3 regions of the Bradyrhizobium sp. UFLA06-24 genome follow, and region 2 is predicted to be linked to each of the others. Evidence: predicted binding sites of a transcription regulator. Region 2 holds the regulator's gene; each other region holds the start of a gene.
What was found. Region 2 encodes PhoB, which activates phosphate uptake and scavenging genes when phosphate is short. Its sites were predicted from a motif close to TGTCATNNANCTGTCAT; they were not measured.

Region 1: a site for PhoB is predicted at 8,659-8,675, ahead of phnC (phosphonate ABC transporter ATP-binding protein). Genes of this name have one in related genera too.
Region 3: a site for PhoB is predicted at 2,980-2,996, ahead of IF809_RS05665 (YdcH family protein). Genes of this name have one in related genera too.

Annotation. Positions count from the first base shown of each region.
Region 1 covers NZ_JADFUE010000011.1:87,457-97,417, reverse strand. Annotated here, with positions in the region: gene phnL (phosphonate C-P lyase system protein PhnL) at 1-57, opposite strand, end outside; gene phnK (phosphonate C-P lyase system protein PhnK) at 66-857, opposite strand; gene IF809_RS12185 (alpha-D-ribose 1-methylphosphonate 5-phosphate C-P-lyase PhnJ) at 850-1,758, opposite strand; gene IF809_RS12180 (carbon-phosphorus lyase complex subunit) at 1,755-2,870, opposite strand; gene phnH (phosphonate C-P lyase system protein PhnH) at 2,874-3,482, opposite strand; gene phnG (phosphonate C-P lyase system protein PhnG) at 3,487-3,900, opposite strand; gene phnF (phosphonate metabolism transcriptional regulator PhnF) at 4,071-4,799, shown strand; gene phnE (phosphonate ABC transporter, permease protein PhnE) at 4,953-5,720, opposite strand; gene phnE (phosphonate ABC transporter, permease protein PhnE) at 5,798-6,682, opposite strand; gene phnD (phosphonate ABC transporter substrate-binding protein) at 6,759-7,688, opposite strand; gene phnC (phosphonate ABC transporter ATP-binding protein) at 7,747-8,556, opposite strand; gene IF809_RS12140 (LbetaH domain-containing protein) at 8,734-9,384, shown strand; gene IF809_RS12135 (alpha-D-ribose 1-methylphosphonate 5-triphosphate diphosphatase) at 9,381-9,961, shown strand, end outside.
Region 2 covers NZ_JADFUE010000003.1:207,778-217,738, forward strand. Annotated here, with positions in the region: gene IF809_RS04890 (UPF0104 family protein) at 1-162, shown strand, start outside; gene IF809_RS04895 (ATP-binding protein) at 209-1,501, shown strand; gene pstS (phosphate ABC transporter substrate-binding protein PstS) at 1,652-2,665, shown strand; gene pstC (phosphate ABC transporter permease subunit PstC) at 2,843-3,832, shown strand; gene pstA (phosphate ABC transporter permease PstA) at 3,837-4,682, shown strand; gene pstB (phosphate ABC transporter ATP-binding protein PstB) at 4,679-5,500, shown strand; gene phoU (phosphate signaling complex protein PhoU) at 5,512-6,228, shown strand; gene phoB (phosphate regulon transcriptional regulator PhoB) at 6,251-6,958, shown strand; gene IF809_RS04930 (GcrA family cell cycle regulator) at 7,076-7,588, opposite strand; gene IF809_RS04935 (acetylornithine transaminase) at 8,045-9,247, shown strand; gene argF (ornithine carbamoyltransferase) at 9,247-9,961, shown strand, end outside.
Region 3 covers NZ_JADFUE010000004.1:101,616-111,576, forward strand. Annotated here, with positions in the region: gene IF809_RS05655 (sensor domain-containing protein) at 1-1,246, opposite strand, end outside; gene IF809_RS05660 (NAD(P)/FAD-dependent oxidoreductase) at 1,452-2,555, shown strand; gene IF809_RS05665 (YdcH family protein) at 2,712-2,894, opposite strand; gene IF809_RS05670 (YdcH family protein) at 3,221-3,427, shown strand; gene IF809_RS05675 (hypothetical protein) at 3,570-3,788, shown strand; partial or broken gene IF809_RS05680 (hypothetical protein) at 3,808-4,056, shown strand; gene IF809_RS05685 (GGDEF domain-containing protein) at 4,057-4,767, opposite strand; gene purE (5-(carboxyamino)imidazole ribonucleotide mutase) at 4,909-5,397, shown strand; gene IF809_RS05695 (5-(carboxyamino)imidazole ribonucleotide synthase) at 5,394-6,500, shown strand; gene aqpZ (aquaporin Z) at 6,537-7,259, opposite strand; gene rpsU (30S ribosomal protein S21) at 7,516-7,812, shown strand; gene IF809_RS05710 (tetratricopeptide repeat protein) at 7,933-8,583, shown strand; gene IF809_RS05715 (hypothetical protein) at 8,675-9,619, opposite strand; gene IF809_RS05720 (cupin domain-containing protein) at 9,713-9,961, opposite strand, start outside.

The DNA of each region.
Region 1 (9,961 bases), on a different contig from region 2:
CTGGAGGTGCATCGTGAAGGTCTTGTTGGCGCCGGCGATGTCGATCATGGCAGTCATCGGAGAACTCATGGCGGCAGTATCGAGGAGACGAGGAGCTGGGTGTAGGGCTCGCGCGGATCGTCCAGCACCTGGTCGGTGAGGCCCGTTTCGATGACGCGGCCGCCCTTCATCACCATCACGCGATGGGACAGCAGCCGCGCGACCGCGAGATCATGGGTGACGATGATGACGGCGAGATGCAATTCGGCGACGAGATTGCGCAGGAGATCGAGCAGACGGGCCTGCACCGAGACGTCGAGGCCGCCGGTCGGCTCGTCCATGAACACCAGCCGCGGGCCGGTGACGAGGTTGCGCGCGATCTGCAGGCGCTGGCGCATGCCGCCCGAATAGGTGCGCGGCGCATCGTCGATGCGCGCGACGTCGATCTCTACCCGCGTGAGCCAGTCGGAGGCGGATTCGCGGATGCGGCCGTAATGATTCCAGCCCACCGCCATCAGCCGCTCGCCGACATTGGCGCCGGCGGAAACGGCCATGCGCAGGCCCTGCGCCGGATCCTGGTGCACGAATCCCCAATCGGTGCGAAACAGCAGGCGCCGCTCGGCCTCGCCGAGCGAGGCGAGATCGCGGGTGATACCGTCGCGCATGCGATAAGATACCTGTCCGCCGCTGGCCGCGAGCTGGCCCGACAGCAATTGCAGCAACGTCGACTTACCGGAACCGGATTCGCCGACGATTGCCAGCACCTCGCCGGGATAGAGCGAGAAGGACACATCGCGGCATGCGGCGATACGGCCGTAGGACTTGCTCAAGCCATCAGCGATGAGCAGCGGCTGATCGGTTTCCAGAAGATCAGCCATTTTCTTTCCCTTGTGCTTCTCCCTGCGGCTGGTCCTTGTATGGCGCAGCACTCAAGGCACCACGATGGCCGGCGGCCTGGCGGCCCTCGCAATAGTCGGTATCCGAGCAGACGAACATGCGGCTGCCGTTGTCGTCGGTGACGATCTCATCGAGATAGGAGTTTTCGGCCCCGCACAGCGCGCAGGGCGCATTGAAGCGGTAGGGCTCGAACGGGTGATCCTCGAAATCGAGCGACATCACCTGGGTATACGGCGGGATCGCATAGATGCGCTTCTCGCGGCCGGCGCCGAACAATTGCAACGCCGGGCAATTGTCCATCTTGGGATTGTCGAATTTCGGCGTCGGCGACGGGTCCATCACGTAGCGCGCGTTCACCTTCACGGGATAGGCGTATGCGGTCGCGATGTGACCGAAGCGGGCGATGTCCTCGTAAAGTTTCACATGCATCAGGCCGTATTCGGCGAGCGCATGCATGCGCCGCGTCTCGGTTTCGCGCGGCTCGAGGAAGCGCAGCGGTTCCGGAATCGGCACCTGATAGACCAGCACCTGGTTCGCATGAAGCGAGGTCTCGGGGATGCGGTGGCGCGTCTGGATCACCGTCGCCTCATCGGTCGAGGTCGTCGTCGCGACGCCCGCGGTCTTGGCGAAGAATTTACGGATCGAGATCGCATTGGTGGTGTCGTCAGAACCCTGGTCGATCACCTTCAACACATCCTGGGGCCCTAGGATTGCGGCCGTCACCTGCACGCCACCAGTGCCCCAGCCATAGGGCATCGGCATTTCGCGGCTGGCGAACGGCACCTGATAGCCGGGGATCGCGATCGCCTTCAGGATCGCGCGGCGGATCATCCGCTTTGTCTGCTCGTCGAGATAGGCGAAATTGTAGGCGGGCGCGTTCATTCCGCGGCCTCCTTCATGGCATCGGGCGTATTGGCCTCGGAGGAGGATTCGGCAAATTCCTTGCGCAGCTTGCGCAAGAGGCCGAGCTCGGACTGGAAGTCGACATAGTGCGGCAGCTTGAGGTGCTCGACGAAGCCGGTGGCCTGGACGTTGTCCGAATGCGACAACACGAATTCTTCATCCTGTGCCGGAGCGAGGGCCTCTTCACCCAGCTCCCGGGCACGCAGGGCGCGATCGACCAACGCCATCGACATGGTCTTGCGCTCGCTCTGCCCGAAGGCGAGACCGTAGCCCCGCGTGAAGCATGGTGCTTCCGTGGCCGAGCCCTTGAACTGGTTGACCATCTGGCACTCCGTCAGCTCGATCGATCCGAGCGGCACGGCGAAGCCGACGCCTTCGGCGGCAAATTCGACCTCGACCTCGCCAAAGCGGATCTCGCCGGCGAAGGGATGATTGCGGCCGTAGCCGCGCTGGGTGGAGTAACCCATCGCCAGCAGGAATCCTTCGTCGCCGCGCGCCAGATTCTGCAGACGCAGATCCCGCTCGGCAGGGAAGTTGAGCGGCTCGCGGGTGAGGTCGCCGACACTGGCGCCCTCCTCGGCTCGCGGAGAGGTCTCGATCAGCCCGTCCCGGCCCAGAATATCGGTTACGCGCGGCGTCGGCGCCGTCGAGGCTTCGGCCACAGCCGGCGCCTCCGGCACGAATCCTTCCGCAAGCGAGGGATCGAGCAGACGGTGTGTATAGTCGAAAGTCGGTCCGAGGATCTGCCCGCCGGGAATGTCCTTGAAGGTCGAGGACACGCGCCGCTGCACCCGCATCGCGCCGGTGTCAACAGGCTGGCTGGCGCCGAAGCGCGGCAAGGTGGCGCGGAAGGCGCGGACCAGGAAGATCGCCTCGATCAGATCGCCGCGCGCCTGCTTGATGGCGAGCGCCGCGAGCTCCCGATCATAGAGCGAGCCCTCGCTCATGACGCGGTCGACGGCCAGCCCAAGCTGCTCCGAGATCTGGTCGAGCGAGAGCTCAGGCACGCTTTGGTCGCCTCGCCGCGCATTGGCGAGCAGGCGATGGGCGTTCTCGATGGCGCGTTCGCCGCCCTTGACTGCGACATACATGCGTCAGCCTCCCTTGGTCACGATGCGCGTCGTGCGCGGGATCGCTACCACGGCATCGCCGGCAACCAGAACCAGGTCGATGCCGCGCGGAAACAGCGCCTCGTTGATGCGCAGACGCTCGAACAGGTCGAACGGCTTGATCGAGGCATGGAGCGTCGCGACGCCATCGATGCCTGGGCCACGCAGCTCGAAGCTGCGGCCGGAGTCCAGATTATCGACCTGAATGATCAGAGTGGTCGAACGGTCAGGGTATTCATTGGTGCCGAGCGCGAACCGTTCGAGCGCGGGCAGCGCGCCGCCGTCGCTGATCAGCGCGAACGAGGCAACCGACGTGTCCTGCACCACGGGCGCGCCGGTGTGAAATTTCAACCACTTCAGGACGTCGGAGCTTTCCGACATCCCTGCATCGAGCCAGAGCGGCGTGTCGTGGTCGAACAGCGTCAGCGCGATCGCGGCGGTGCCGCGCATCATGGGGCCCGCCGTTCCCGCCATTGGCACGATGCGCTGGACCGAACCCGGCCGGGCCATCGCATCCATCACCGAGCGAAAGGTCGATTGCGCCGACAACACCTTGTCGGCGAATCCCGGCGGCAGCTCCGCAATCGTGGTCATGGCTTCACCCCTCACCGCGCACCATGGTGTAGAAATCAACCTTTGTCGCCGCAGCCTGTTCGGCCTGCTGCTTGCGCCGGACCATAAGCTGCTCGCGCAACGGCGCGATTACATCGCGCTCGACGGTCGCAGCAAAGTCGCGCGACTGCACCAGCGCATCGCACAGGGCGATCAACCGCGCCTTCTCGCCGTCGCGCCCAAGCGTGTAGCCGAACCCCACCTCGCCGCTCGCAAGCCGCACCGCCGCGCGCGACACGGTGGCTTCTCCGAGATTGAACGGCGCGCCGTCCCCGCCGACCCGGCCGCGCAGCATGACGAGACCGTTTTCCGGCATACGCAGATCCTGATGGCCTGGCAGGGGAATCGTGCGGAGACGGGCGGCGATCTCGCCCGCCTCCGCGTGCGCCAGCACGGCCATGACGGCCTGGCGCTGGGCTTGCTGGGTATTGTGTTGGCTCACCGAAATCACCGAACTTAGGGAAGAACTTGCCGAATCCAAGTTGTCTATTATACTAGACAACTTCATACGGGAGCGCCATGACTGTTTCGTGACAAGGGTGTGATTTTCGGGCTAGGCTGATCGGCGATATGAGCATGCAGGACACCGCCTCCTCGGGCGTCGCGCTGTGGCGCCTCGTTGCCGATGGCATCGAACGCGGCATCGCCGACGGCCGCTTCGCCGCCGGCGACAAGCTGCCGGGCGAGATGGAGATCGCCGAAACTTACCGGGTCAACAGGCATACCGTGCGGCGCGCGCTCGCGGCCCTTGCCGAGCGCGGCCTCGTGCGCGCCGAGCGCGGCAGCGGCACCTATGTCGAGGCGCAGAAGCTCGCCTATCCCTTGCGCTCGCGCACGCGCTTCTCCGAGATCGTCGGTGCGGACGGCCGCGAGCCGCATGGAAAGATGATCGAGGCGTCAGACGATGTCGCAACGCGCGAGCTCGCACGGGAATTGGGATTGAAGACCGGCGCGCCCCTGGTGCGGATCGAAGCGATTCGCCTCGCCGACCGCACCCCGATCTGCGTCTCGACCACATGGCTGTCGGCCGAGCTGTTTCCAGGCGCGGGCACGGTGTTTGCCGCCACGCGTTCGATGACGAAGATGCTGGAGCATTACGGAATCCGCGACTACCGCCGCGGCGCCACGAGGATCACCGCCGGCATTGTCGATGCGACCGACGCCGCGCGCCTCGACCTGCCGCTGGGGCGACCGATCCTGGTGGTCGACGCGACCGACCAAGATCTCGACGGCAAGCCGCTGGTGACGAAGCACTCGCGGTTCGCAGCGGAGCGGGTGGAGTTTTTGGTCGAGCCTTAAGGCACAGCCTCTTCTCCCTCGCCCCATTCTTACGGGGAGAGGGTTGGGGTGAGGGGCTGCCTCCGCAATGACGGTGAGAGACAGACTCCCCCTCACCCGGAATTTGCTTCGCAAATTCGGGCCTCTCCCCGCAAGCGGGGAGAGGCGAAGGACTCAGGCCACAGCCCTTCGCCCGATAATCGCAAAGCGCAGCTTGCCGGAGATGAAATCGATTCCTGCGACGGCGACCAGGATCATCAGGATCAGGAACGACACTTTCTGCCATTCCAGCACGCGGATCTGCTCGGCGAGCTGCAGGCCGATTCCGCCGGCGCCGACGATGCCGATGATAGTGGCCGAGCGCGTGTTCGATTCGATGAAATACAGCACCTGACCGGCGATGACGGGAAGCACCTGCGGCATCAGGCCGAAGCGGATCTCGTGCAGCGCGCTGCCGCCGGAGGCGCGGATGCCCTCGACCTGTCTCTGGTCGGCGCCTTCGATCGCCTCGGAGAACAGCTTGCCGAAAGCGCCGAAATCCGACACGGCAATGGCGAGCACGCCGGCGAATGGGCCGAGTCCCACCACGTTGATCCACACCAGTGCCCAGATCAGCGTATCGACGCCGCGGATCGAATCGAGCAAGCGACGCACCGGAAAGCGCAGGATGATCGACGGCACGACGTTGCGCGCCGCGAGCAGGCTGACCGGCAGCGCGAGCACTGCCGCGAGCGTGGTGCCGAGCAGCGCGATCGACAGCGTCTCGCCAAGCGCCTTCAGATAGAGCGGCAGCGAGGAGCCGGGATCTGGCGGGATCATCATCATGCTGATCCAGCCGAGCTGGCTCAGCCCCGAAATGAAACGCGACGGCGAGAAATCGAGATCGACCAGGCCGAACGCGAAGATCGCCAGTGCAGCGGCAAGCACGACAGGCGTCGCCATGCGCGACGATGCGGGCCGATCGAAGATTTGGGGATAGCGGCCGCGGAGTTCCGCGGCATTCACCTCCGGCTTCCTGCTCACGTCCGCGCCTCCTTGCCGAACAGGCGGCCGCGCACCCAGCCGGTCGTGATGTCGATCAGGAAGACCGTGACGATGACGGTCACGAGGATCGCGCTGACGTCGGAGTAGTAGAATTTTCGGATCGCGACGATCAGCTCCTGCCCGATGCCGCCGGCGCCGACGAAGCCCATCACAGAGGCCTCGCGCACGTTGATCTCGAAGCGCAGCAGCGCATAGCTGGCGTAGCCCGCCGAGACCTGCGGCAGGATCGCAAAGCGCATGCAGGAGAGCCAGCTCGCGCCGGTGGAACGAATGCCCTCGACCGGCTTCATGTCGGCATTCTCGACGATCTCCGAGAACAGCTTTCCGAGCGCGCCGGTGGAGTGGATCGCGATCGCGAGCACACCGGCCATCGGGCCGAGGCCGAACGCGATGACGAAGATCAGCGCGAAGACGATGCCGGGCACCGTGCGCGCGAATTCGAGCAGGCGCCGCACCGTGAAGAGCAGCCAGCGCGCGGGAGAGGTATTCTCGGCAGCGAAGAAGTTCAACGCGAAAGCGAGGACGGCACCGAGCAGCGTGCCGACATAGCTGATCAGCAGCGTCTCGCCGAGCAGCTTCAGCCATTTGTGCAGGCCCCAGAACCACTCGCCGACATTGGTCCAGACCCGCTGGCCGCCGTCGAGGGTGAGGATGCGGTCGAAATAGCTGACGAAGTTGCCGAAATATGTGAAGAAGGTGCGAAGGTTCACCTCGGCGCCGATCGACGACACGATCATCGCGGCAAGGAAAACGGCGAGGCCCGCTAGGAGACGCAGGCGCTTGCGCGCAACCGCCTTGCGATAGGCGCTGTTCAGTGCTGCGAGCTGCTGCTCCGGGAGAATCGAGACCGCGATCGTCATCTGTTCGGCGGATAGGTCCATCAAGAAAAAGAGCCGGGTCCATCGACCCGGCTCGAGGTGCATCGTCCCGACGAGCTCAGGACGCCTTCTTACGCAGATTGTCGACGAACTTAATCAGCTCGATGGTCTTGTTGTAGTCCTCGGTGGCGACCGGCTCCCACGGCTTGTTCTTGCCGTCGGAGAGCTTCTTGAACGCCTCGGGGTCCTTCTGCGCCGCGTCGAGGAAGGCCTTCTTGATCGCGGCCTTCATGTCTTCAGGCAGGTCGCTGAGATAGGCGTAGGGCGAGTTGATGATGAGGTCGGACTTCACGATGATGCGGAAATCCTCCTTCTTCATCACGGTGCCATCGGCCGACTTCACCATGCCCTTGTTGAGCATGCGGGTCAGGTTGGAATCGTCGTCCGCGTTCCACCAATTGGCGGCGACGTCGACGGTGCCCTGGGCCAGTGCGAGAACGGCGTTCTCGTGGCTCCCGGTGAAGACCACCTTGGAGAAATAGGCGTCGGGATCGATGCCCATCGCATTCAGCTTGAAGCGGGGCATGTTGTTGCCGGACGTGGAATTCGGATCGACAAGCCCGAGATTCTTGCCCTTGAGGTCTTCGATCTTCTGGTAGGGCGACTTCGCCAGCACGTAGAAGACGGAATAGTAGCCCTTCGAACCGTCGGAGTTGACGTCGATGACGAAGGCGTCGGTCTTGACGCCGGTGAGACGGGCACGCGCAAAGGATGCCGGACCATAATAGCCGATCTGGATATTGCCGGCGCGCTGGCCTTCGATGAGGGCAGCGTAGTCATTGGCGACGCGCAGCGTCACCTTGACGCCGAGTTCCTTCGATAGATAGCTGATGAAGGGAGCGTAGCGCTCTGTCACGCCCGAGCCGTTCTCCGCCGGAATCGCGGCGAAGGTGATTTCCGGATATTTCGCCCGCCAGTCTTCGGCGGAAGCGGATCCGGCAAAGGTCAGCGCGGCTGCGCCGGCAAGAACCAGTCTGCGAGTGATCATCGTTAGCCCCTTCTTTGGTTAAGGTCGGTTCGTATGAAAGCAAGCAGCGTGACGCCGCTCAGGCCGCCGCGGCCGTTCCGAGTGCCGGGACGCCCGTATGCACCGGCGCAGGCGTAGCGCCCATGACGTCGGCGGCTTCGAGATCGTAAAGCTCGCGCGCGACGAGATCGGTCAGCGCCGACGGCGCGCCGTCGAACACCACGCGGCCCGCCGCCATGCCGATCAGGCGGTCGCAATAGCCGCGCGCCAGGTCGAGAGAATGCAGATTGCAGAGCACGGTGATGCCGAAATGCTTGTTGATGCGCAGCAGCGCATCCATGACGATCTTGGTATTGCGCGGATCGAGCGAGGCGATCGGCTCGTCGGCGAGGATGATGTCGGGCTGCTGCACCAGGGCGCGGGCGATCGCGACGCGCTGCTGCTGGCCGCCGGAGAGCTGGTCAGCACGCTGCGCGGCGAGCGCGGCGATATCGAACTGTTCGAGCGCCGACATCGCCAGCGCCTTGTCCTGCTCGGACCAGAGCTGCGACAGCGAGCGCCAGGCCGGCATGGTGGCGAGACGCCCCATCAGCACGTTGGTCAGCACGTCGAGCCGGCCGACCAGGTTGAACTGCTGGAAGATCATCGCCGAGCGCGCCCGCCACTGCCGCAGCTCCCGGCCGCGCAAGGAGGTGACGTTGAGGCCGTCGAACAGGATGCGGCCCTGGGTCGGCGTCACCAGACGGTTGATGGTCCGCAGCAGGGTCGACTTGCCGGCGCCGGAGCGCCCGATCACACCGACGAAGCTGCCGGGAGCGATTTGAAACGAAGCGTCGTCCACCGCGGCTTTTGCGCCGAAGCGGCACGTCAGACCTTCCAACACCAGCATGCAGAGCTCCCGAGTAGCAGCTGGAGCCAACCGCTAACGCGCGTGCTTAACACTTGTGTGACACCGGGACCGCAGTGCGGCGATCCAGCACATCTCATCCCCTGTCATCGTCGCGTCACGACATCGTCATCAAGGCACTCGAAGAGGAACGCCCGTCCTCGAACTTCCGGATGCAATATGGCCAAGGTGCTATCGGTCGAGCCGACCATCGATCCTTCCGCGAAGCTGCACGAGACGCGGCTCGGCGCTTACACCGAGGTGGGCGCGCGGACGATCCTGCATGGAGTGGCGATGGACGATTACTCCTATGTCGTCAACGACGCGCAGATCACCTACACGACGATCGGAAAGTTCTGCTCGATCGCGGCGATGACGCGTATCAATCCCGGCAATCACCCGATGCATCGCGCCACGCAGGCCCACTTCACCTACCGCTCCAGTGCTTACTTCCCGAGCGAGAGCGACGACGCCGAGTTCTTTGATTGGCGGCGGCAGCATCATGTCCGTATCGGCCACGACGTCTGGATCGGATATGGCGCGATCGTGCTGCCCGGCCGCAACATCGGCACCGGCGCCGTGATTGCGGCCGGCGCCATCGTCACCAAGGACGTGCCGGCCTACACCATCGTCGCGGGGAATCCGGCGCGCATCGTTCGGCGCCGGTTCTCCGAGGAGATTGCCGGACGGCTCGCGGAGCTGGCCTGGTGGGACTGGGATCACGACAAATTGCGTGCAGCACTGCCCGATTTCCGCAAGCTCTCGATTGAAGAATTCCTGGCAGCATACGAAGCAGGTTCATCTTCCACCAAACGAAGCGCGGTCGCGTGACAGACATTTTCCTTGAAGCCGGCCGAACCCTGATCGGCTCCGACCTCGTCGAAACATCCCTCGGGGTGTCCGGAACCGACATTGCTCAGATCGATGCGCCGCGCGGCCGGGCGCGGCTCGCGATCGATGCGCGCAATCTGCTGGTGCTCCCCGGCATCGTGGATCTACACGGCGACGCCTTCGAGCGGCAGATGATGCCGCGCGCCGGCGTCGATTTCCCGATCGACGTGGCACTGGCGGAGACGGACCGCCAGGTCATCAGCAACGGCATCACCACGGTTTTCCACGCCACGACCTGGTCGTGGGAGCCCGGCTTGCGCAGCGGCGACAACGCGCGACGTCTGCTCGAGGCGATCGAGCGGCAGCGTCCGCATTTCGCCGCCGACACCCGCTTCCATTTGCGGCATGAGACCTACAATCTCGATGCCGAGGCAGAGATCGGCCAGTGGCTCGCCGAGGGCCGCGTCGACCTGTTCGCCTTCAACGATCACATGGACGGCACCGTCGCCGACATGGCCAGCCCGCGCAAGCGCAACCGCATGGTGGAGCGCACCGGACTGTCGAGCGCGGCGTTCGA
Region 2 (9,961 bases):
TATTATCTCTCCCCTTTCGTCATCTCTGTAATCTTGCTGACGTTTCGCGAGGTTATCATCGGCGCTCGATCGAAGCGCCTGCAGCAGGCGGCCCTCAAGCTCGACCCCGGCCCACCACGGGAAGCCGCTTATGTCAGAAAGCGCAGCGACGGCGGCGCCTGACCGGCGCAGGTCTCGAATCTAGACTCCCTAGGAGAAGTCCGCCCCGATGGCGATCGACGCCCCATCTTCTCCCCCCGCTCAGCCCTGGTCCGACCGGCTGCGGCACTCGACAATTATCCTGATTGCCGCTGCGCTGGCGCTGTCGACCGTAGTTTCGCTCGGCGAATTGTCGGCGCTGCACGCCGCGATCATCTTCCTCTGCATCGCGGCTGCGGCGCTGATCCCGTGGCGGCTGCATGATACCGTCGCCTCGCGCGAAGACGTCAGGCGCGTCAATCCTGTTGAGACCGCCGCGGTGGCCGCTGTCGTCGCCGGCATGCCCGATCCCGCCGTGCTGCTCGACCGCGCCGGTCGCGTCATCCACCTCAACGCCGCCGCGGCCCAGCTTGCGCCGGCACTGCGCAAGAACGAGCTCGCCCAATTCGCGCTTCGCTCGCCTGAAATCATCACCGCGCTGCGCGAGTCCATTGCGACAACCGAGCCGCGGCGTGCGACCTACCTCGACCATGTGCCGGTGGATCGCTGGATGGAGCTGATCATCACCCCGGTGCCGGTGCCGACCAATTTCGGCGGCGCCGATAAATGCATGCTGATGACCTTCCACGACCAGACGCCGCTGCGCCGGGTCGAGGAGATGCGCGCCGATTTCGTCGCCAATGCCAGCCACGAGCTGCGCACGCCGCTCGCCGCGCTGTCCGGCTTCATTGACACGCTGCAGGGCCAGGCCAAGGACGACCCCAAGGCGCGCGAGCGCTTCCTCGGCATCATGCACAATCAGGCCACGCGCATGGCGCGCCTGATCGACGATCTCTTGTCGCTGTCGCGGGTGGAGCTGTCGGCCCATGTGCGGCCGGATACCCTGGTCGACCTGCTGCCGATCATTCGTCAGGTCGCCGATGGGCTCGAGCCGCTGGCGCGCGAGCGCCAGGTCGAGGTCGAGACCCATCTGCCTGATGACCCGGTGATGATCGCCGGCGATCGCGAAGAACTGCTGCGGCTGTTCGAGAACCTGATCGAGAACGCGCTCAAATACGGCGCTTCCGGAGGACGCGTCATCGTGTCGCTCACCACGACGCCAACGACTGATGGAACTCAGGAGATCCGAGCCACGGTGCGCGATTTCGGTCCCGGCATCGCACCCGAGCACCTGCCGCGCCTGACCGAGCGCTTCTATCGGGTGGATGTCGGCGACAGCCGCTCGCAGGGCGGAACCGGGCTCGGATTATCGCTGGTGAAACATATTCTTAACCGCCACCGCGGTCGCCTTGTGATCGAAAGCGTGCCCAAACAGGGCGCCACTTTCACTGCCTGTTTTCCCTCGGCCAAGACTTTAGTATAAGACAAAAATGCAAGCGATTTCAATCGCTTGATGGTGTCATCCGACTGTCACGAAACCTTCGTAAAAGCTCAGCCGACCGCTCCTAAAGGGGCGGCGCGGGGAGCGCGATCGGGCGCGGATGGCGCTTCGCTCCCCTGTATGGAGACCAGCATGAATTTCATCAAGACGATCGTCGCTGCCGGCTTGGTCGCCGCCACGACGACGGCGGCCTTTGCAGCCGACATCACCGGTGCCGGCGCGACGTTCCCGTTCCCGATCTATTCGAAATGGGCTGATGCCTACAAGAAGGAGACCGGCAACGGCTTGAACTACCAGTCGATCGGTTCCGGCGGCGGCATCAAGCAGATCCAGGCCAAGACCGTGACCTTCGGCGCGACCGACATGCCGCTCAAGGCCGAGCAGCTCGAGAAGGACGGTCTCGCGCAGTGGCCGATGGTGATGGGCGCGATCGTTCCCGTCGTCAACCTTGAAGGCGTCAAGGCCGGCGAGATGGTGTTTGACGGCGAGACCCTCGCCAACATCTATCTCGGCAAGATCACCAAGTGGGACGACGCCGCGATCAAGAAGCTCAATCCCAACGTGAAGCTGCCGTCGGAGGCGATCACCGTGGTTCGCCGCTCGGACGGTTCGGGCACCACCTTCAACTTCACCAACTATCTCTCCAAGGTCAGCGCCGACTGGAAGAGCAAGGTCGGTGAGGGCACCGCCGTCGAGTGGCCGGTTGGCGTCGGCGCCAAGGGCAATGAAGGCGTGTCGGGCAACATCAGCCAGACCAAGAACTCGATCGGTTACGTCGAGTACGCCTACGCCAAGCAGAACAAGCTGACCTACACCAAGTTGGTCAACAAGGGCGGCAAGACCGTTGAGCCCACCACCGAGGCGTTCCAGGCGGCCGCAGCCAACGCCGACTGGTCCAAGGCGCCCGGCTATTACGTCATCCTGACCGACCAGCCCGGCGACAAGTCCTGGCCGATCACGGCGGCGACCTTCATCCTCATGCACAAGGATGCCACCGACAAGGCGGCCTCGCAGGAAGCCATCAAGTTCTTCCGCTGGGCCTTCAAGAACGGCGCCAAGGCGGCCGAGGAGCTCGACTACATCCCGATGCCGGACAGCGTTGTCCAGCAGATCGAGAAGACCTGGTCTGCCGAGATCAAGAGCTGAGCCCAGGCTCCCGTGTCCCGGACGCGGTGCGGCATGAAATGACGCACCGCTGAGCCGGGACCCACAAGAGGTGGCCCCGGATCTGCGTCGCACCGCTTACGCGCTGCGCCGCGTCCGGGGCACGAGACCGATCAAACAAGAACGAGTAAATTGGTACAGGGGATCGGCGTGGCAGAGATGGCTGTTCAGAGCGACGTAATCGACGACGCCGGACCGTATGACCGCGCCAAGGCCTTGAGCGCGTTCAAGCTCGGCGATGTCACCTTCTATTGGATCACCCGGCTCTCCGCGATCTCAGTTCTCCTCATCCTCGGCGGCATCATCCTGTCGCTGATCGTCGGCGCCTTTCCGGCGATGAAGGAATACGGCTTCGCGTTCCTGTGGACGCAGCGCTGGGCGCCCTCGGCGGATCCGCCCGTGCTCGGCGCGCTCGGGCCGATGTACGGTACGCTCGTTACCTCCTTCATCGCGATGCTGATTGCCATTCCCGTCGGTCTCGGCATTGCGATCTTCCTGACCGAGCTCTGCCCGCAATGGCTGCGCCGTCCGATCGGCATGGCCGTGGAGCTGCTCGCCGGCATTCCCTCGATCATCTACGGCATGTGGGGCTTCTTCGTGCTGGGCCCGTTCCTGGCCAACACCTTCCAGCCCTTCATGATCAAGATCTTCGACGGTGTCCCCGTGCTCGGCGCGATCTTCGCCGGCCCGCCGTCTTACCTCAGCCTGTTCAATGCCGCGCTGATCCTCGCCATCATGGTGCTGCCCTTCATCACCTCGATCTCGGTCGACGTGTTCAAGACCGTGCCGCCGGTGCTGAAGGAGGCCGCCTACGGGGTCGGCTGCACCACCTGGGAGGTCGTGCGCAGCGTGGTGATCCCCTACACCCGCGTCGGCATCATCGGCGGCGTCATGCTGGCGCTGGGCCGCGCGCTCGGCGAGACCATGGCGGTGACCTTCATCATCGGCAACTCGTTCCGCATCTCGTCCTCGATCTTCGCGCCGGGCACCACGATCTCGGCGGCGATCGCCTCCGAATTCGCCGAGAGCGACGGCCTGCACCAATCCGGCCTGATCCTGCTCGGCCTGCTGCTGTTCGTGCTGACGTTCTTCGTGCTCGCGGGCGCCCGGCTGATGCTGATGCGATTGGAAAAGAAGGCGGGGACCTGACGCCATGAACCCGATTTATGCGAGCCGCCGCCGCAAGGACATCGTCGTCCGCGGCCTGTGTATTGCAGCCGCCGCCTTCGGTGTCACTTGGCTGGCGCTGATCCTAATGACGTTGCTCTATAACGGGGTCTCGGGCCTGAATGTCGAGCTGTTTGCAGCAGACACGCCACCTCCGGGCTCGACTGAAGGGGGCCTGCGCAACGCGATCGTCGGTTCGATCATCATGACAGTGATCGGCGTTGGCATCGGCGCGCCGCTCGGCCTGTTCGCCGGCACCTATCTCGCCGAGTACGGTCGCAACGACAAGCTGACCTCGGTGATCCGCTTCATCAACGACATCCTGCTCTCGGCGCCCTCGATCATCATCGGCCTGTTCATCTATGGCGCGGTGGTGGTGCCCATGCGCGGCTTCTCGGCGATCGCAGGCTCGCTCGCGCTCGCCGTGATCGTTATCCCAGTGGTGCTGCGCACGACGGAGGACATGCTGCTGCTGGTGCCGAATGCGCTGCGCGAGGCGGCCTCGGCGCTCGGCCTGCCGCGCTCGCTGGTGATCAAGCGGATCGCCTACCGCGCCGCGCGCTCCGGCCTCATCACCGGGGTGCTGCTCGCGACCGCCCGCGTCGCCGGCGAAACCGCGCCGCTGCTCTTCACCGCGCTGTCGAACCAGTTCTTCAGTCTCGGCCTGAACAAGACGATGGCGAACCTGCCCGTCACCATCAACAACTTCGTCCAGAGCCCCTACGCCTATTGGAAGCAGCTCGCCTGGAGCGGTGCGCTGCTGATCACGCTCACCGTGCTTGCCCTGAACATTGGCGCCCGCATCCTCGGCGCCGAGAGGACCGCAAAATGACCGACCTGTCCGTATCCGTGAGCTCCAACGCTCATCTGGCCTCGCAGCAGCCGCTGCCGGAAGCGCCGGCGAAGGTGACAGTGCGCAACCTCAACTTCTATTACGGCGAGCACCACGCGCTGAAGAACATCAACCTGACGCTCGGCACCAACCGAGTCACCGCCTTCATCGGCCCGTCCGGCTGCGGCAAGTCGACCCTGCTGCGCATCTTCAACCGGATGTACGACCTCTATCCGGGCCAGCGCGTCACCGGCCAGTTGATGCTCGACCAGACCAACATCCTCGACCCCAAGCTCGACCTCAACCTGCTGCGCGCCCGCGTCGGCATGGTGTTCCAGAAGCCGACGCCGTTCCCGATGACGATCTACGAGAACATCGCCTTCGGCATCCGTCTCTACGAGAAGATCTCGAAGTCCGAGATGGACGACCGCGTCGAGAAGGCGCTGCGCGGCGGCGCGCTGTGGAACGAGGTCAAGGACAAGCTCAACGCCTCCGGCCTGTCGCTTTCCGGCGGGCAGCAGCAGCGTCTCTGCATCGCCCGCACCGTGGCGGTGCGGCCCGAAGTGATTCTGTTCGACGAGCCCTGCTCGGCGCTCGATCCGATCTCGACCGCCAAGGTCGAAGAGCTGATCCAGGAACTGTCCGAGAACTACACGATTGCGATCGTCACCCACAACATGCAGCAGGCGGCCCGCGTCTCCGACAAGACCGCCTTCATGTATCTCGGCGAGCTGATCGAGTTCGACGACACCAGCAAGATCTTCACGTCGCCATCCGACCGGCGTACGCAGGATTACATCACCGGCCGGTTCGGCTGAGGAGACGGAACATGGGTTCTGAACATACCGCAAAGGCCTTCGACACCGACCTCCAGGAGCTCACCCGTCTGGTCGCCGAGATGGGCGGCATCGCCGAGCGCATGATCGTCGATTCCGTCGATGCGCTGATCCGCCGCGACGTCGCGCTCGGTCAGCGGGTCGTCACCATCGACGCCGAGCTCGACACGCTGCAGAGGAAGATCGAGGAGCGCGCCGTGCTCACCATCGCGCGCCGCCAGCCGATGGCGGTCGATCTGCGCGAGATCGTCGGCGCGATGCGCGTTGCCACCGATCTCGAGCGCATCGGCGACCTCGCCAAGAACATGGGCAAGCGCGTCGCGGCGCTGGAGACCGACTTCCATCCGCTCAAGCTGTTCCGCGGCCTCGAGCACATGACCGACCTCGTGCAGCAGCAGGTCAAGTCGGTGCTGGACGCCTATGCGGCGCATGATCTGCCGGCGGCGATGGCGGTGTGGAAGGGGGACGAGGAGGTCGACGCCATCTGCACCTCCCTGTTCCGCGAGCTCCTCACCTACATGATGGAGGATCCGCGCAACATCTCGTTCTGCATCCACCTGATGTTCTGCGCCAAGAACATCGAGCGGATCGGCGACCACGCCACCAATATCGCCGAGACCGTGTTCTACATGATCGAAGGCCAGGCCATCACCGACAAGCGGCCGAAGGGCGACATGACGACGTTCGCCACGACGGTCCCGAACACCTGATTACGCAAGGAGCGACGACCCGATGGGCGCACGCATCATGGTGGTTGAGGACGAGGAAGCTCTGACCGAGCTTCTCCGCTACAACCTCGAAGGCGACGGCTATGACGTCGAGACGGTGATGCGCGGCGACGACGCCGACACCCGTCTCAAGGAGCACATCCCCGATCTGATCGTGCTCGACTGGATGCTGCCGGGGCTGTCCGGCATCGAGCTGTGCCGCCGGCTGCGGACGCGGTCCGACACCAAGCAGCTGCCGATCATCATGCTCACCGCGCGCGGCGAGGAGAGCGAGCGGGTGCGGGGGCTCGCCACCGGCGCCGACGATTACATCGTCAAGCCGTTCTCGGTGCCCGAGCTCTTGGCGCGCGTGAAGGGCCTGCTCCGCCGCGCAAGCCCCGAGCGGCTCGCAACCGTCCTCGCCTTCGGCGACATCGAGCTTGATCGCGAGAAGCGCCGCGTGGCGCGCTCGGGCCGTCCGATCGATCTCGGCCCGACCGAATACCGCCTTTTGGAGTTCTTCCTCGAGCATCCCGGCCGCGTGTTCTCGCGCGAGCAGCTGCTCGACAGCGTCTGGGGCCGCGACATCTATATCGACGAGCGCACCGTCGACGTTCATATCGGCCGGCTGCGCAAGCTGCTCAATCTCGGCCGCGAGCAGGACCCCATCCGCACCGTCCGCGGTGCCGGCTATGCGCTGGACGATCGCTTTGCGAAGGCCGAGCAGACGTAGGTTTGCGCAGGTGAGTTGCGTACGACGGCTGCGGCGGTCTCAGCCGTCGCCGACACCGAGTCCGTTGAGCCGTGATCGTGTCACGGCTGTCGTCGTTGTCAGCTAAATTCGTTCAGCTCACCGCGCGCCCGGCTTCGCCGGCGCACGCCGGCGATCGGCGGCCGGCTGATACGCAACCCGCGAGTGCTGGGCGCAGTAGGGCAGGCCGGACAGCGCCTTTCCGCCGCAGAAGAAGAAATCCGGGCTCGAGGGATCGCCGACCGGCCAGTGGCAGGTGGCCTCGTTCAGCTCGAGCAGCGACAGCCGCTGGCTCATCGGCACCACGTTGTCGTAAGTGACGGGCTCTGCCTCGACCTCGACCTCGAAGGCCTGCGCCAGCGCGGTGTTGCCGCGCGCCATCGGCCGGCTCACCCGCATCATGTGCTGCGCGGGCCGCGCTTTGCGCGGCCGTGGAGCTGCCGACGTCGGGCTCTTGGCGCGGCCGGACAGGCCGAGCCTGTGCACCTTGCCGATCACGGCGTTACGGGTGACATTCCCAAGCTCGGCGGCGATCTGGCTGGCCGAAAGTCCGGCCTCCCAGAGCTTTTTCAGCTGCTCGACGCGATCGTCGGACCAGGTCAAAACCGTCATTGCACCCTTTCCTTCGCCGCGCGCCGCCATCTTCGGGGCGGCACGACGAATGCCTAAGTCTCGAAAAACCCGTGCCGTCAGAATCCCTTAAGGCTCGCCGGGCGCGCGAGATGCGCCCGAACGTTTACGCCGGTACATGAGGACTTCTGGGATCAGGACTGCTGCACGAGATGTCGTATCTGACAAGCCAAACGCTACAATATGGCGCGACTCACGCGCAAGAGTCCGCCGACTCGCTTCCACATGTTCCGTGGCGAAATTCCCGCAAAAACGCCACCGCAAGACTACGGAATCAGCGTTTCGCGAGGCTTTCCGGGCGGCATTGACACCGGTTTCACCAGGCCTAAGATAGTCGCGCGTGCCGCCCTTAAAAGGCGGCACGTTTCGTTTTCCGGGCCGGTCAATGGTGCGTTGCGCAATGCACCCTTCACCGTCCGCAACAATCAAGTGATCGTCATGACCAGCAGCGCAGCGCCGCATTTGCTCCCCGTTTTCGCCAGGGCCGACATTGGTTTTGAGCGCGGCGAAGGCGTCTGGTTGATCGCGACCAACGGCGATCGCTATCTCGATTTCACCTCGGGCGTCGCGGTGAATGCGCTCGGCCATGCCCATCCTGCGCTGGTCAAGGCGTTGCAGGAGCAGGCAACCAAGCTCTGGCACATGTCGAACCTGTTCCAGAGCCCTGATGGCGAGAAGCTCGCCGCGCGCCTGTGCAGCGAGAGCTTTGCGGACTTCGTTTTCTTCTGCAATTCCGGCGCCGAGGCGCTGGAGGGCGTCATCAAGCTGGTGCGCCACCATCACTTCTCCAAGGGGCACCCGGAGCGCTACCGCATCATCACGTTCGAGGGCGCCTTCCATGGCCGCACGCTGGCGACGCTCGCCGCGACGGGCTCTGCAAAATATCTCGAAGGCTTTGGTCCGCCGATGGACGGCTTCGACCAGGTGCCGCATGGCGACCTCGAGGCCGTCAAGAAGGCGATCGGCCCGCACACCGCCGGTATCCTGATCGAGCCGATCCAGGGTGAGGGCGGCGTGCGTTCGGCGCAATCAGGCTTTCTCAAGGCGCTGCGTCAGCTCTGCGATGAGAAGGGTCTGCTGCTCGCGTTCGACGAGGTGCAGACCGGCATGGGCCGCACCGGCGATCTCTTTGCTCACCGGCGCACGGGCGTCACGCCCGACGTGATGTCGCTGGCGAAAGCGCTCGGCGGCGGCTTCCCGATCGGCGCGATACTGGCGACCGCCGATGCTGCCGCCGGCATGGGCCCCGGCTCGCACGGTTCGACTTTCGGGGGCAATCCGCTGGCGATTGCGGCCGCGAATGCCGTGCTCGACGTCATGCTCAAGCCCGGGTTCTTCGACCACGTGCAGAAGATGTCGTTGCTGCTCAAGCAGAAGCTCGCCTCCGTGATCGACCGCCACCCCGATGTCGTCAGCGAAGTGCGCGGCGAGGGGCTCCTGATCGGCATCAAGGCCGTGGTGCCCTCCGGCGACCTGGTCGCAGCGCTCCGCAACGAGAAGCTGCTCACCGTCAGCGCCGGCGACAATGTCGTGCGCTTCCTGCCGCCGTTGATCGTCACCGAAGCCGAGATCGAGGACAGCGTCGTCAGGCTCGAACGCGCCTGCACGGCGCTGTCCGGCAACAAGCGGGCGGCAAGCTGATGAGCAAGTCACCCAAGCACTTCCTCGATATCAACGAGCTGCCGCTGTCGGAGCTCAAGAGCATGCTCGCGGCCTCCTCCGCCATGAAGGCGAAGCAGAAGGCGCATCAGCCGGTCAGGCCGCTCGAAGGCAAGACGCTGGCGATGATCTTCGAGCGGCCGTCGACCCGCACCCGCGTCTCGTTCGATGTCGCCATGCGCCAGCTCGGCGGCGAGCCCATCATGCTCACCGGCGCCGAGATGCAGCTCGGCCGCGGCGAAACCATCGCCGACACCGCGCGCGTGCTGTCGCGTTATGTCGATGCCATCATGATCCGCATCCTCAATCACGAGGCGCTGCTGGAGCTCGCGGCGAACGCCACGGTGCCTGTCATCAACGGCCTGACACGGCGCTCGCATCCCTGTCAGGTGATGGCAGATCTGATGACCTTCGAGGAGCATCGCGGCCCCATCGAAGGTCGGACGGTGGCCTGGACCGGCGACGACAACAACGTGCTGGCGTCCTGGGCCCATGCCGCCGAGCGTTTCAAGTTCAAGCTCAATGTCGCGACACCGCCGGAACTCGCTCCGAAGAAGGTGATGCGCGACTTCATCAAGGCCACCGGCGCATCGATCGTGATCGGTACCGATCCGGAAGCCGCCGTGAAGGGCGCCGATTGCGTCGTCACGGACACCTGGGTGTCGATGGGCGACAAGGAAGGCGAGCACCGCCACA
Region 3 (9,961 bases), on a different contig from region 2:
CCTTGGTGGAGATCGGATGCTCCTCGGTGATCATCCCGCGCTTCTTGATCGCGGCCTCGTCGCGCGCGATGATCAGCTTGGCTTCCTTGGCATTGAAGATATCGGAGGCGGTCAGGCCGGTGGCTTCCTCGCGCCTGCGGTTGAGGATCGTCTCGGCGCTGCGATTGGCGAGCAGGTAGCGGCCATCCTTGACCTGCTCCACGATCAGCGCGACCGGAATGTTGTCCACCACGAGCTCGAGGAACTTCTTGGTGCTCTCCAGCTCCTTGGACAGCGATTGCCGATCGGTAATGTCCTCGAACACCACCAGCAGGAATTCCGGCTTGTTGCTCTCGTTGCGAACCACGATGCGGATCGAGGCAACCATGCGTCGCGCACCGGCACGATCGACCTCGAACTCGTTGCGGTACTGGCCATCGGGCGAATCGAGCGCCGCCCGGTCGGCCGCCTCGATGCTGGCCGCCGAGCCGGGCGCAAACAGCTCCCGCGCTTTCCTGCCGACCGCGAAGTCAGGCGACAATCCCCAGAACCGCTCATAGGCGCTGTTCGCGAAGATATAGCAGCCGTCCTCGATGTTCTTGGCGGCGACGCAGGCGGGCACGTGGTCCAGCACCGATTCCAGGAATTGCTTGGTCGCGGCAAGCTGCCGCGACAGCTTGCGCTGCTCGCTAACGTCAAGATGGGTCGCCACCGAGCCGCCGTTGGGCAGAATGAAATATTTGACCAGAATGGCGCGACCGTCGGGCAATTCGGTGATCAGGCCGTTGGGACTTGACGCCTTCTCGTAGAAGTCGTCGTCGGAGACGCCAAGGACCCCGCGCTTTCGCCTGAGCTCAAGTATGTCGTAGCCGGTCATCCCGGCCCGGAGATCCGAGCGCGCCAAGCCGTAGATCTCGAGATAGCGGTCGTTGCAGAAGATGATGCGACGCTGCGCATCCGTCATCACTACGCCCTGATTGAGGTTGTTCATGGCGGAAGAGATGAAGGCGTTGCGGCGCAGCTGCGCACGCCTGTTCCGGCGCAGCGCGGAATGGATCCACAGCGCGATGGCGACCAGGAACGCGCAGACGACGATGCCCCCAATCAGGACTTCCCAGATCAGATTGGGATCGAGATCGCCGAGCCGGCTCGGCGCCGGGAGGCTCTCCGCATAGGCACGCGAAGGCGCGACCGCGCTGGTCAGGCACACGACGGCCTGCACAGCAATCGGAAGCATGCTGCCTTCCTGCCAGTTCTTCTCAGCCATCAGCCACCCGCGATTTCAACTGCGGATTGTCTGGCTTCACGGGTTTGGATCGGGTAAACGCCTGTACGCCCAACAGAAAAATGTGACGTGAATTACGGCAATTGCCCTGACATGATAAATGCTTCCTTAACGGAAAACGGCCGCGCGGCAGGCCTGCAAGGCAAACCGGCGCCATCAGCCTCTTCAACAGGGCGCCAGCACAACCATGGATAGGGTCGACTGCGTCGTCGTCGGAGCCGGCGTGGTCGGGCTCGCGGTGGCAAGGCGGCTCGCACAGGCCGGCCGCGAGGTGATCGTGCTCGAGGAAGCCGAGGCCATCGGCACCGTGACCTCCTCGCGCAACAGCGAGGTGATCCATGCCGGAATCTATTACCGTGCCGGAAGCTGGATGGCCCGCATGTGCGTCAGCGGCAAGCACGCGCTGTACCGCTATTGCGGCGAGCGCGGCATCCCGCACAAGAACTGCGGCAAGCTGATCGTCGCGACGAATCCGAAGGAAACCGAGAAGCTGCAATCGATCAAGGCGCATGCCGAGGCCAATGGCGTGCTCGACATGCAGTTGCTCCCGGGTGAGGCCGCACGCGCGCTGGAGCCGGCGCTGGCCTGCGATGCCGCGCTGCTGTCGCCGTCAACAGGCATCATCGACAGCCATGCCTACATGCTCTCGCTGCGCGGCGAGGCCGAGGAGGCAGGTGCAGCCTTTGCCTTCCACACGCCGCTGATCCGCGCCAAGGCGGACGGCGGAATCATCGAGATCGAAGCCGGCGGCGAAGCGCCGATGACGCTGCAATGCGGCCTGCTCGTCAATGCCGCAGGACTTTCCGCAACGAACGTGGCGCGTCACATCGACGGCATGCCTGTCGACCGGATTCCGCCGGCCTATCTCGCCAAGGGCAACTATTTCAGCTGCAATGCGCGCGCGCCGTTCTCCCACCTGATTTATCCGGTGCCCGAGCCCGGGGGGCTGGGGGTGCATTTGACGCTGGATATGGCGGGACAGGCGCGCTTCGGCCCCGACGTCGAATGGATCGAGACGATCGACTATGAGGTCGATCCGTCACGCGCCGAACGCTTCTATCCCGCGATCCGCAAATACTGGCCGACACTGCCCGACGGCGCACTGATGCCGAGCTATTCGGGCATCCGCCCGAAGATCGTGCCGCCGGCGGTGGCGACACAGGATTTCCTGATGCAGGGTCCGCGCGATCATGGCGTTGCAGGCCTGATCAATCTGTTCGGCATCGAATCGCCGGGCCTGACGTCGTCGCTCGCGATTGCGGACCACGTCGCGGAGCTCGCCGAGATCTAGATCGGTTTCAAATCGGGTGGAGACCGGTTCGCGTTAGGAAACGCGTCCAAACAAAAGCTCATGTCGCGCGGCGTGCACCTTACAGCAGGGATGAGCGCAAGCGTCTCATCCCTGTCTGAAGGGCTACGATCGAACTTGACGCTGTTACGGGGGTTACTAGTGAAGCGTGTCGCCGGACTGCTTCAGTCGCTCTATCTGGTCCTTGACCAGCAACTTGCGGCGCTTCAACTCAACAATTTGCAGGTCGTCTGTTGAAAGGTGCACGAGAGCTTCGTGCAATTCGTTTTCGAGAGTTTTATGCTTCCGTTCCAATTCAACCAGATGTGCCTGAATTGTCATTCGAAACCTCCTCGGTAGGTGTGAACCTTGGATTCGATCCGGACGAGGAAGTGTACATCACCGATTCGTTCTGTCGATGGGTATCCGTCGTCGCACCGTCATTTTTGAAAATTCATATGTAATGAAGCGTGAGTAAGGAACCACGCGCCGAAAGATCCATGATATCAATGCGCTTGCGCAACGCGGCTCCGAATCATTGAAATATCTTGCGGGATGGCGGTGTGTGGAGAGGCAGATCGCTTGCGATCACGCCGCGCAAGGACGATAATTTCCACAGGGCATCCACAGCCTTGATCTCAAGCTATCGGTTTTCGGCCACCGCAGACATGACCCATGAAAACGAGCGTGAGCTCGAAGCTGAGCTCACCCGGTTGCAGCAGGAACACCGAGATCTCGACGCGGCGATCGATGCACTGCATCAATCGCCTGCCCCCGATCTGTTGCGGTTACAGCGGCTGAAGAAACGCAAGCTGTTGTTGCGCGACCGCATCGCCTTCATCGAAGACCAGATCACGCCCGACATCATCGCCTGACCCGCGAGCACCTGCTCTCGTTGGCTTCGCCGGCGAATTGCCGCGCGTGAATCCGCTTGACTCAAAAAGAACAAAAGAGGAACATAAATACTGCCCCCGGCCCCCAGGAAACGCCCAAAGACAACCCGCAAGGACGCTGCCGATGTCAGTCCCCGCCCTTCTCGACAACAGCCATTATGAACAGGCCTGCGATCAGGCGATCGCGATGTGCGACGGCAATCTGCGCAGCACCATCAAGGCGCTGATCATGGCCAACGAATATCTGGAAGCCGAGCTGGAGGAATTGCAGGCGGCGATTTCGGCCGGCTGCATCCCCGAGACGTCGCGCAGCAAAGTGCGGAGCAACAGCAGCGCCGCCTGAGCTTCAAAGGAGCAACGCCATGTCTGATGTGACCTATTACGTTGCAATGCCCTTCCTGATTGATGCCGACGGATCGCCTGTCGCGGGCGCCGCCGAGGAATGCCAGAGCTCGACAGCCGCGTTGCGGCGCGCCGAGGCGTTGGCGCGCGGCACCGGTCATATCGGCGCGGTCGCATTCAGCCGCAGCGGCGATCCCATGACGGGCGAATTCGGCGATGCCACGCTGCTGCGCAAATTCGGCAACGTGCCGGAAGATCTCGCCACCCTGTCAGCTGCTCACGAGCCTGATCCGCGGCTCGTGCCGTCGATGGGCCTTGCGCACATACATGGCTGCATCGGCCTCCTCGAGCGCACGGGCGGCCTCTGAGTGCACACCAAGCAGCGAGATGCCGGCTGAGGCGCCCGCCGTGACGTGCTGGCCGCGAAAGGTGAATGACAAATCGTCGATCGCCTGCTCGAAGATGGCGGCCTTCGCCTTGGCATCGGTCTCGCTGAGATTCCACAACAGCAAGGCAAACTCATCGCCACCGAGACGACCGACCACGTCGGAGGCGCGGATCTGCCGCGTCAGCGTCGTGGCGATCGCCTTCAGCACCTCGTCCCCCGCGGCATGACCGAAGGAATCGTTGATCGGCTTCAGCCGGTCGACATCGAGCACGATCAGCGCGCCGCTGGCGCGGTAGCGCTTCATATAGGCGATGGCGCGCTGGAGCTCGCGCTCGAAGCCCCGCCGGTTGGGTATATCCAGCAGGAAATCAGTGTCGGCCGCAGCCTCGAGCTCGGCAACGCGACGCAGCGCCTTCGTCAGCTTGGTCCGCAGGCTGCGGATGACCGCCTTGCTGCCATCCTTGCCCGCGTCATTGGCGGCGGCCGCGCGGCGCGGCGCCGCAACCCGCTTGGGTGCAGTTTTCGTGCGGCTCCCGCTGGTTTTCCGGCCCTTTTTGGCCTTCGCGGCGGTCGCCCTTTTTGGTTTCTTCATGGGCTTCCTGCTCAATGAAGGCTTGCGGGGATTCACCAAGACAGGATAGTGCATTCCCTTCTCCTTGCCACCGCCTTGCGAGCCGCCGGCCGGAACCTTTAATCTGGCCTATCCTTCTGTTTTCCGAGCACAATTGACGTCATGACCGCGCCGATCGCCATCATCATGGGAAGCCAGTCGGACTGGGAGACGATGCGGCACGCTGCCGATACGCTTGCAGCGCTCGGCGTCGCCTCCGATTCCCGCGTCGTTTCGGCACACCGCACCCCGGAGCGCCTGTTTACCTTCGCCAAGGGCGCCAAGGCTGCCGGCTTCAAGGTCATCATCGCCGGCGCCGGAGGGGCTGCGCATCTGCCCGGCATGGCCGCGGCGCTGACGGAACTGCCGGTGTTCGGCGTACCGGTCGAGTCCAGGACGCTGAAGGGGATCGATTCGCTCTATTCGATCGTTCAGATGCCCGCCGGCATTCCGGTCGGCACCCTCGCGATCGGTAAGGCCGGCGCCATCAACGCGGCGCTGCTCGCGGCATCGGTGCTGGCGCTGTCCGATCCTGATCTGTCGGACCGTCTCGCCGCCTGGCGCAAGGCCCAGACCGAGGCGGTTGCCGAGCGCCCGGAGGACAAGGCGTGACTGACGCAAAGCAGGTGAAGCTGAAGCCCGGCGACACCATCGGGATCCTCGGCGGCGGACAACTCGGTCGGATGCTGGCCATGGCCGCAGCACGGCTCGGGCTGCGCTGCCAGGTATTCTCACCCGATCCGGACTCGCCGGCGTTCGACGTCGTGCTGAACGCGACCTGCGCCGAATATGCCGACGTCGAGGCGCTCGAGCTGTTCGCTCACGACGTCGACGTCATCACCTACGAATTCGAGAACGTGCCGGCCGCAGCCGCCATGGTGCTGGACGCGCGCCGCCCGGTGCTGCCCAACCGCAAGATCCTCGAGACCACCCAGGACCGCCTCGCCGAAAAGGATTTCGTGACGCGGCTCGGCATCGGTACTGCAGGCTATGCCGACGTCACTTCCGTTTCCTCGCTGCGCGAGGCGATCGCCAGAATCGGCCTGCCCGCGGTGCTGAAGACCCGCCGCTTCGGTTATGACGGCAAGGGCCAGGCCATCATTCGCGAGGGCGACGACATCGCGAAAGTCTGGACCAGCCTCGGCACCAAATCGGCGATCCTGGAGGCGTTCGTGCCGTTCGAGCGCGAGATCTCCGTGATCGCCGCACGCTCGGCATCAGGCCAAGTCGAGTGTTTCGACGTCACCGAGAACGAGCATCGCGACCACATTCTGAAGATATCGCGTGCGCCGGCGCCGATCCCCGATGCGCTGGCTGAAGAGGCGCGCAGCATCGCGGGCAAGATCGCGACCGCGCTCGACTATGTCGGCGTGCTCGGCGTGGAGATGTTCGTGCTCGCCAATGGCGGCGGATCGAAGGTGCTGGTCAACGAGATCGCCCCGCGCGTGCACAATTCCGGCCACTGGACGCTCGACGGCGCGTCCGTCTCCCAGTTCGAGCAGCACATCCGGGCCATCGCAGGCTGGCCGCTCGGCAAGCCTGTGCGCCACGGCGAGGTCGTCACCATGACCAATCTGATCGGCGACGAGATCAACGATTACGAGAAGTGGCTGAGCGTGCCGGGCGCGACCGTGCACATCTACGGCAAGGGCGCTCCGCGTCCCGGCCGCAAGATGGGCCACGTCACCGAAGTCCGCCCCTCGAAGGGCAAGTAAGGGGACCGCAGCAAGAGCTCCGATCCCCCTTCTCCGCTAAGCCGTCTTCGCGCCCACGACGACGCCAGCGGGCTCCTCGCTGAGCCAGCGATAAATCACCCCGCCCAATGCGCCGCCGATCAAAGGCGCGACCCAGAACAGCCAGAGCTGCGACAGCGCCCAGCCGCCGACGAACAGCGCAGGGCCGGTGCTGCGCGCCGGATTCACCGACGTGTTGGTGACGGGGATGCTGACGAGATGGATCATCACCAGAGCAAGTCCGATCGCGAGCGGCGCGAAGCCTGCGGGCGCGCGGCCATGGGTCGCGCCCATGATGACGAACAGGAACATCATCGTCATCACCACTTCGGTGACGAAGCAGACGATCATGCTGTACTGGCCGGGCGAATGCGCGTCATAGCCGTTGGAGGCAAAGCCCTTGGTGATGTCGAAACCGGGGGCGCCGCTGGCAATCACATAGAGCAGTTCGGCAGCGACGATCGCCCCGCAAACCTGCGCGATCACATAAGGCAGGATCTGGCCGGCCGGAAACCGTCCACCGGCGGCGAGGCCGACCGTGACGGCCGGATTGAGATGGCAGCCGGAGATATGGCCGATCGCATAGGCCATGGTAACGACGCTCAAGCCGAAGGCCAGGGACACGCCGACCAGGCCGATCCCGACCTGCGGAAAGCCGGCCGCAATCACCGCGCTGCCGCAGCCTGCGAATGTGAGCCAGAACGTGCCGATGGCTTCGGCCGCGTATTTCTTCATGTCCATGAGGCGTCTCCCCTGATTGCAAGATTCCGGACAAGGTCCGCTGCGGCCCTTCTTAGCGCCGATTCTCCCAAATCAGGGCCGCAAGGGGGCATTTTCGCCGCATTTAGTGGCTGAACTTGGCCCGAAACCCCGCTTGGCAGGTGGACATCCCAGCTTTTGTCTGATACATCCGCGCCCTCAGGTTAAGGGCTTGCGCGTTTTGCCATCCCCTTTGACTTACCAGAATTCAAATCCGATCCACTGAAGAGGATGCCGCGTGCAGGTTCTCGTTCGCGATAACAATGTCGACCAAGCCCTCAAGGCGCTGAAGAAGAAGATGCAGCGCGAGGGCATTTTCCGCGAGATGAAGCTCCGCGGTCACTACGAGAAGCCCTCCGAGAAGAAGGCCCGCGAAAAGGCCGAAGCCGTGCGCCGCGCGCGCAAGCTGGCCCGCAAGAAGCTGCAGCGCGAAGGCCTGCTGCCGATGAAGCCGAAGCCGGTGTTCGGCGCTGGCCCCGGTGGCGAGCGTGGCGGCCGCGGCGGCCCGGGTGCTGGTCCGCGCGGACCGCGCTGATCTTGCCGACAGTGCAGGACTGAGTTTTTCGATAACGCGGGCTCCTGGCCCGCGTTATTATTTTGTGAGCGGTGCCTTTCTGGGACGGGGCACTACAGATGCGGGACGAGCGAACCGTAGATGACCTCCCCTTTCCCCGAGCCCGGCTTGGTGCGGTGGCGCCGGATCTGGCGTCAGCCGCTCGCGCTGGCCGTGATGGGGATCGCATTGTGCGGCTGCTCCTTCGACCTGGGCTCGCTGATGCCGGAGAAGGAAAAGCCGCAGGAGGCGCCCAAGGCGGCGGCTGCGCCGGATAGCGCAGTCAGCGCCGCCAATGTCACCGAGGCCGAGGCCCACACGGCAAAAGCGCAAGGCCTGGCGAAGTCAGGCGAGACCCAGGCCGCGCTGGACGAGTTCAATCGCGCCGTCGCGCTCGATCCCTATAATGCCCAGGCGCTCTACGGCCGCGCCCTGCTCTACCAGGGCAACAACCAGCACGACTTCGCGATCGCCGATTTCGGTGCCGCCAGCGGCCTCAATCCGCAGAAGGCCGAACCGCTGCTCGGCCGTGCCGTCAGCTATCTCGCCATCGGCAAGGTCAAAGAGGCCGCGGCCGATCTCGACGAGGCTTCCGAAGCCGATCCGCACAACGCTCAGGTCTGGACGACACGGGGACAGGCCTATGAACGGCTGGGCGACAAGACCAAGGCGGCGGCCTCCTACAGCAAGGCCCTCGCATTGCGCCCACGCGATGACGCCGCCCGCAGCGGCCTTGCCCGCGTCGGCGGCTGACGAATTCCTTAAGGTTGGATCTGACGCGTTGGCCTCACGCGAACCGGCATCCCCGGGGGCGAAAGCGCGCCGGGAGAGCGCATCCACCCCCTTAGTCGGGGGTGGCGCCCTTCGGCAGAACCGCATGGAACATCGACTTCATGCCCGACAGCATCTCGTCGGCAACATTGGTCTTGGGGCGTGGCGCGGTCGGGCCGGCATCGGCGCGGAGGTCGAGCGGCGGAGCGATCATCGGCACCGGAATATCGGCCGGCGGCGTCAACCGATTCGGATCGTCGTTGCCGACCGATGCCGTGTAAGACGGATTCGCCTGCGACGGGCCACCATTGCCATAGGCCTCGGGCGCTGGCGTGGACACGTTGATCGGCGGCGGCAACGGACGCACCGTCGAGGGCAGCGCAGTCACGACGCGAGGGGCCTCAGGCGTCCGGGACGCTTCCTGCACCGCAGGCTCCGGCGTCCGCTCGGCGGCCTTGGTCTCGGCCGGCCTGATTTCGGAAGGTCTGGTTTCGGAAGGTCTGGCCTCGGCCGCCTTTTCAGCGGCCTTGCCCTCCGGCGACTTCCGCAGGCGCTCGATGGCAGCCCGCGCGAGATCGTTGGCGTCAGGGGTCGCGGCCGGAGATGCGGCCGCCGGCGCCGAATTGGCCTCAACCACCGGCGCGGCAGCAGGCGCCGCCGGGGTAGACTTGGCAACCGACTTCTCGTGGGCCGGGGTACGCCCGTGCGAAGCGGTCTCGCCGGGCGTCACGTCGGCAGCTTTGGTCTCGGCAGGCTTCTCAGCCGCGGGCTTGTCGGACGCGTTCTTCTCGGAAATGCTCTTCTCGGAGACGCCCTTGGCCTTGACGCCGGGGCCCGGGAGGTTGGCGACGTCGGCAGGCTTGCCGTTCTTGGCGGCATCGGCAGGGGTCACCACCGCGGCTGGCGTATCTGCCGCCGGCTTGGCGTTGATGTAGTGATTAACGATGTAGGCCCCGATGATCGTCGCGAGCACCGAGGGGAAAATATCCATCGAGATTTTAGCGAGGTATTTCAGCATTTCTCGGCCACTCCCCGCGCGATCTGATGCGGGAACTTTGGGGCATTGTAAGGGATCAACTGCGACGGATCGATGGCAAAGTCTACGCGTGCCTCACGGCTTCAGCTCAATCTCAAGGAACACGATCTCGGTTGAGGTTTCGTTAAGTACGTCGTGTTGGACACCCGCCTTCCGGAAGTAGGATTTTCCGGCCGCAAGCTGCGCCTTGGAACGCTCGCCGCCCGGCGCCACGATGGTCATTTCGCCGGCCACGACGGGAACGATCACGTAGTCCATCCCGTGGGTGTGATGCCCGGTCGCGCTGCCGGGGGCGAGCCGCCATTCGGTCACCCGGACCTCTTC